2 regions of the Paenibacillus sp. 05T425 genome follow, and region 2 is predicted to be linked to the other one. Evidence: a T-box and tRNA genes for the amino acid it is inferred to sense, from the RefSeq annotation. Region 2 holds a T-box; the other holds one or more tRNA genes.
What was found. The T-box of region 2 lies ahead of metG (methionine--tRNA ligase). A T-box ahead of a tRNA ligase gene usually reads a tRNA of that ligase, here a tRNA-Met.
Positions count from the first base shown of each region.

Region 1: it encodes a tRNA-Met, which carries the amino acid that the T-box ahead of metG (methionine--tRNA ligase) is inferred to sense. The anticodon was not compared.

Region 1 covers NZ_JBFTLA010000003.1:505,469-508,879, reverse strand. The annotation lists gene AC1DF0_RS08975 (MBL fold metallo-hydrolase) at 21-1,055, opposite strand; gene AC1DF0_RS08970 (hypothetical protein) at 1,072-1,260, opposite strand; tRNA gene AC1DF0_RS08965 (tRNA-Leu) at 1,478-1,563, opposite strand; tRNA gene AC1DF0_RS08960 (tRNA-Ile) at 1,588-1,664, opposite strand; tRNA gene AC1DF0_RS08955 (tRNA-Met) at 1,700-1,776, opposite strand; gene AC1DF0_RS08950 (hypothetical protein) at 1,904-2,068, opposite strand; gene AC1DF0_RS08945 (2'-5' RNA ligase family protein) at 2,219-2,734, shown strand; gene AC1DF0_RS08940 (ABC transporter substrate-binding protein) at 2,794-3,411, opposite strand, start outside.
Region 2 covers NZ_JBFTLA010000008.1:115,871-119,281, forward strand. The annotation lists gene metG (methionine--tRNA ligase) at 1-1,229, opposite strand, end outside; T-box leader at 1,275-1,537, opposite strand; gene AC1DF0_RS19470 (DJ-1/PfpI family protein) at 1,609-2,637, opposite strand; gene AC1DF0_RS19475 (DUF2306 domain-containing protein) at 2,643-3,272, opposite strand.

The DNA.
Region 1 (3,411 bases), on a different contig from region 2:
AAGCGCCTCCACATGTAACCTTATTCGCAAGCAATCCCATCACCGTCACGGTCAAGCTTAGCATTATAACCAGGGTCATCTTTGCGAATGGGCGCTTTGCCCGCTTCCCTGACCGCTGCACAGCTCTCAAACACGCTCTGCTGGGTGAGCTTATCGCTTGCAGTGTCGGTTGCCTTCGCATCGACTAAACTGTCTGTATGAGCAATCTGAAGCGAAGTACCGTCTGAAACGAATAGAATGTTTCCCAACTGATCCGTACGATATACTTCTGTACCTTGTTTCTTAAGCCTACCCAGCACCTCGTTCGTAGGGTGGCCGTAGTTGTTCGTCCCCGACTGGATAACCGCATACTTCGGCTGAATCTTCTTCAACCATTCAGAAGAGGTTGACGAGTTAGAGCCATGATGACCAACAAGCAGCACATCTGCTTTTAAGCTGACGCCAGACTTCATGATATCGTTCTCGCTCTCCGCTTCTGCATCGCCGGTTAGAAGAAAAGAATGCTTCCCGAAGCTTAGCTTTACGACCGCACTCATTTCATTCGTATCCTCATAGACGGATACAGGCGCGATCATGAGAACCTCGACATCCTGCTCCCATTCTAGCGACAACCCGGCTTTCGCCGTAGAGATCTTTAACGACTTCTCCTTAATCGCCGTCAGTACATCTTCGAATGTCTTTGTATTGGACTGAACCTTCGGCATATAGATCTTACCTATATCGAAATGGCGAATGACCGCATCCAAACCGCCAACATGATCCGCATCGGGATGCGTGGCGATCAATATATCGATTTTGTTTATCCGCTGACTTTGGAGGTATGCGACTATCTTCGCTTCTTCGCTATTATTCCCGCCATCGATAAGAATGGTTTTGCCCTTCGGACCTATAATAAGCTGTGATGCGCCTTGTCCGACATCAATGAAATGAACGCTCAGCTTGCCAGCCGTATCCACCACCTCGTCATTGTTCGCAGGTGCAATCTGGCAGGCAGGCAATAGTATCAAAATGATGCCCATTAACAAGCAAAGCACTCGTGTTTGTAATCTCGTCATTCCTGTCTCCTCGTCTCTACTGCTTGTCTAACCCTTTCAAGAAATAAGACAGCCTGATCTCAACCTCTTCTACCAAAACATCTTTAATTCGTGAATCACGTTCAAACTTCCATTTCTCGTAGTATTCCGGTTTCATATAAACGTAAGTATTGTAGGAACCCATCTTGAACGAAACTTTATACCCTTCGAACTTGCCGCGCGACATGCCTGCTCACGATCCTTTTCATATGGTAATGAATGAATGCCTTCTCTCTTCTTATTATACTATCTCATATTGTCATAGGTTGTCACCAAACAAATGTTCGACAAATATCTCTATCAATAAAAGACATCTATCAAGAAAAAACTCCCTCTTCTCAGCTGCGGTTCACAGATAAGAAAAAGGAGTTTTATGTACGTCAATCATATAGTCCGATAAAGGATGCCGAGGACGGGAATCGAACCCGTACGGTGGTCACCCACCGCAGGATTTTAAGTCCTGTGCGTCTGCCAGTTCCGCCACCCCGGCATGTGTGTAAAAAAAGCTTGCAAATGGTGGGCCCTGAGGGACTCGAACCCCCGACCAATCGGTTATGAGCCGACCGCTCTAACCAACTGAGCTAAGGGCCCTCGAAAAACGCCGGTTGACGTTGAGATCGAAAGGTTGGTTGCGGGGGCAGGATTTGAACCTGCGGCCTTCGGGTTATGAGCCCGACGAGCTACCGGGCTGCTCCACCCCGCGACGTAATTCCATTTGTTAAAAAAGCTTTTTTTGAAATGGCGACATCAATTAATATACTATATATGCATATTTCAAGTCAAGCAAATTATTCTAATTTTCTTCAGAATCTTTTCTAGCCGATCCCGTTTTATGGTAAGAACCTTACTCCGTAACGTCCCTTGCGCGATTTGAATACTTCAACCTCACGCGGACATTCGTAGCCGTATACCCACCAATCGTTCTCCATCCTCCTTACAAGGCATCCCGCTTGGAATTTGGTCTCGTACAAACGCACCCAGTATACCCACCTCATATTGATTCCTCCTACTGTTCGCGATCTCCTGCGTTTTTCTATTCTGCAAGCGTGCTTGTAGCCATAGAATACCCCAAAATCGGAAATTCTTATCTTTTCATGCATTCGGGTATACTTGAATCATAAGATCTTTTCAGGAGGCTGGTGGACATGAAATATGGCATTGCGGTTTTTCCCGATAAAAAGGTGCAGGAAGCTGCCGATCGATTACGAATTAGACATGACCCTCATTATTCGCTGATCCCCGCCCATCTGACTGTTCGTGAGGCTGAATCGTGGAGTGATGAGAAGCTGGCTGCAGCGATCGCTCATCTGGAAGCTGTATCAACCGCCCTATCACCCTTTACGATTGCTTTCAATCGGGTATCCTCCTTCTTCCCGGTCAGTCATGTGCTGTATATGGCGCTGGAAGACCCTTCACCGATGGTTCAGTTGCATCAACAGGTTTGCACCGGTCCGCTCGCGTTGGAAGAGCAGCGTTACGTCTACACGCCTCATTTGACGTTAGCCCAGCAACTGACAGCCGATGAGCTGTACGATCTATACGGCAATTGGCGAATGAACAAGGTGAACCTCACCTCCACGATCGAGAAGCTGACCTTATTACAGCAATCAGACAAAGGGACATGGAAACAATTACGAGCCTTCGACCTCAAAAAAACATAAAGAGAAGCCTGCACACGACGCAAAGTCGGATGCAGGCTTCTCTACTTTCTTATTATTGCTTAACCCATGGGCATAGGCCGAGAGATGCCGCCGTCACCCATGCCGCCGGTAGGATCGGTCTTCAGCTTCTCAAGCGTAGCATTGCCGCGCGTCTCCCACTCGGCGAGTGCTTCCTTAACCGTCTTCTCTTCGGTAAGCACTTGTTGGAACAATTCGTATCCAGGTGACTGGGCTTCCCAAATGCCCGGTTTCTCGCGGTAAATCTTCTCCTGATCGGAGCTTACAGGAGGAAGCGGTTTAAGCGTCGTGAATGCATCCATGTTGTACTGCAAACCGCCGATCGGCGTCAAGAACTCTTTGCGCGCAACCATTTCGTACAAGCTTCTCGATTTCAGCTTCGCCCATTCCTTGCCGTTCGTGAACTTAATGAAATCCCAAGCGCCATCCGGATTTTGCGCTTTCGCGTTAATGCCCATTAGCGAGCTCAAGTAGATGTTGCCGCCTACGTCAGGGTTGCCAGGGAACGTAGGAACCGTAACGACATCCCAATCAACCGGAGTGTAGTCTTTGACCTTCGCCGCGTTATCCGAAGCTTTCTTCAGTTCGTTAATATAGTAGTACTCGCCAATCGTCATTGCGACTCTGCCTTTGATGAACAGATCGCCATAGAATGGATC
Region 2 (3,411 bases):
AATCCCCCTTCGGGAACTCGGCCATTAAACGACTTTACTATAAAAGCTAAATTGCGATTGACGAAATTACCGAATGCGCCAAGCAACTCTCCGTTATGGCTATGAATGAACTCCCTCCACGAGAAATCCGTATCCCTCTTCTCCGGGCCATTCGCGATAAGAAAATACCGGATTGAATCCGGATGATAACGGCTTAATACATCCGGCAGCCATACCGCCCAATTATTGCTCGTCGAGAACTTCTTCCCCTCTAGGGTCATATATTCGCTAGAAAGGATACGGTCTGGCAGATGAAGTCCCCTTAGACCCAGGAGCAGCGCAGGCCATATCACGGTATGGAATGGAATATTGTCCTTCCCGTGAACATAATATGCCGTTATGTGCGCATGGTCCTTCGTCCAAAACGTTTCCCAATTACCGCCTGTTTTCGCAGCCCATTGTTTACTAGCAGACAAGTATCCGCTGACCGCTTCAATCCATACGTAAATCTTTTTACCTTCGAATCCTTCCACCGGTACGTCGACGCCCCATGTCAGATCGCGAGTCACAGCCCTATCCCGTAACCCTTCGGTCAAATATCTAGCAGTCATTTGCACGGCATTATCCTTCCAGCCCTTCGCTTGTTCCGCATATTGCTCCAGTTCCTTCTGGAATCGGGATAATTCAATGTAAAAATGCTCGGTAGACCTCTCTATCGGAGAATTGCCGCATATTTTGCACTTCTTATCGATCAGATTCGTTGGGTCAAGAAGAGATGAACAATAATCACATTGATCGCCGCGTGCTTGTTTTCCGCAATTCGGACATATTCCTTCCACATAACGATCGGGCAAAAAACGTTTATCTGTCTCGCAATACGTTTGCTGGACGGTCTTCTTGTATAAATAACCATGATCCAACAGTTTCAAGAAGATCTCCTGAACGATGCGATGGTGATTAGCATCATCTGTTCTTGTGTATAAGTCGTACGTGAAACCCATCTGCCGAAAACACTCAACGAACTCGTTGTGATAACGATCTGCTATTTCTCCCGGTGCGACATTTGTCTGGATCGCTTGCACTTCAACAGGCGTACCATGGCAATCGCTGCCCGAGACATACAATACTTGCTCTCCTTTGGCTCTGTAGTACCTAGCGATGACATCGCCTGGTATCAAGCTTGCTACTCTTCCCAAGTGCAAAGAACCATTCGCATAAGGCCAAGCTCCTCCAATAAATACTGCTGCCATCGTTTAACTCCTCCTTTTGTTTGAACGCAAAAAAGCTCCCATCCCATAAGGGACGAGAGCTGTGCTCACGTGTTACCACCCAGTTTCATTAATGCCTTCCGACACTAACCTTGTCAGGTACGCCGCCATTGGCGGTTATACCCTAGCACGTTAACGGGTGCGGGTTCCGGCGCAGCCTACTTCCGGTTAAGGGTTCGATGCGCAGCTCAGAGACCATATTCTCAAGGATATTCTTTGCCCCTTCTCAGCTGCCGGGGTTCTCTGTACAAAGACGTTGCCTCGATACTCTTTCTCTTCATCGCTTTTGTTCTGAATATTCAAGTTATTATGAATAGTACTGGATATGATTTCCTTTGTCAACGGCTAATTACACCCTAATTCAATCTCGATCAGCCGTTTTCACGGCAACTACCCTCGAAGCCGGCAGAACACCTGCTTTGGCAGTACCGATCAATCGGTTGCCGCCATCCATCTCAACGAGGAACTTCAAATTCAGCTTCATCGGCTTCGTAACGCGCTGAGTCCAACTAAGACGATTGCCGATTAGAACAGGATCGACGAACGAGACTGCAGCTTCATCGCCTTGCTTCGCTGTTCCGATGATTCCTCCGTCACGGGTAGCTATATGAAACGTAACTGCCAGCTTGCCAACCGGCGTCGCAATCGTTGCTTCCCATACTCCATCGAACAAAGTACCGTCCGTAGAAGCGGCAGCCTGCCGCGGCAGGTCTTCGATTGGAACTTCATCGTCGCCTTGACTATTGTCGTCGACTGGATCGAGTCCTTTATTTTCCCATACCGTTCCTCTTCTCTCGAACTCGAACAACATTTCGATGGCATGCGCAATTCGAGGCCCTAACTTACGCTCCACTATGTACAACGAAATGTCTAGGCCGGAAGTGACGCCGCCCCCGGACACCAGATTGCCGTCAACAACGATTCGAGCGTTCACGGGGATTGCGCCTGTCGCCCCAAGCGCGTCCATGCCGTACCTGTTCGTTACGGCATAGCGACCTTCCAACATCCCGCTCATTGCAAGCACTAAGGATCCTCCGCATACGGTGACGATCGTTACGTCACTGCGGTCCATTGCTTCCTTTACGAAGCTCGTTAGCTCGGTATTCGCCGCTCTCGCTAGAATTGCCGGGACGGATTGTTCCCCTTCTCCAGCCATATTGCCTGATGCCCCAGGTACAACGATAATACCCGCCCTTGAAGGATCAAGCGTTCCGCTAGCTTGAAGCGGCAGCCCGTTCATGCCGCTCATAACAAGCCTCGGCCCTTCGGCTGTCACCAATTCGACGCTGCAAGCTCCTCCCGAATACATCTCCGCTGCGCAGAAAACCTCGTAAGGCCCGATCGCGTCCATCAAATCGAAACCGTCGAATAATACGATTTGTACATGCATGCTGCTCAATGTGCGCTCCCCCTTTTTCCATATCGAATGACGACCTCTGCAACTAGGAGATTGGCTATGATAGCTCCATATACCCCCGCTGTATAACTTGTTTCATATTGCATTCCGAAGCCGTCGTTTAATAGCTTAGTTATGAAATGAACGAACAGATTGGTGAAGCAGAACGCATAACTTCGAATCATAAAGCCGCGATGTTGATCCATCCTTTTGCTCCTAACATGCACGATAGCCAATACCGTAATCGTCAACCAGATGATGCTCGTTAAATTGAATCCGATGCTGCTAAGCTTGCCGCCTGTAGAGTAAGGAGCCATATATCCAGCGGTTAAGCTCACGCCTGCTACAAAGAACACAAAGGCATAGCCATTTCTTTTGTGATACTTGCGGTGTTTGTTGTACATGAAGGACGAGAAATTAATCGCCCCGCTGAGCATAGCGAGACAACTAAACCACACATGAATATGCAATACGGTTAGCCATACCGATCGATTAGGCTGCTTCAGTTGGTTGACCTTATGGGCTAAAAACTCCCCCGCATCCGGATTCAATACTAAATTTACGATTGCAACATAGAACACATACATGAGACAAACAATCACAAACACCTTGTATCCTTGCTTTCTCAAACCTTGTGATTCCCCTTTCCGCAATTTTGAGACCGAACCGTACGGTCTCTTTTTTTGATAATCATACTATGAATACCACTCCAACTCACGCACAAAATGTTACAATATAATGAGCCTGTTCAATTTTTCTACGAAAGGA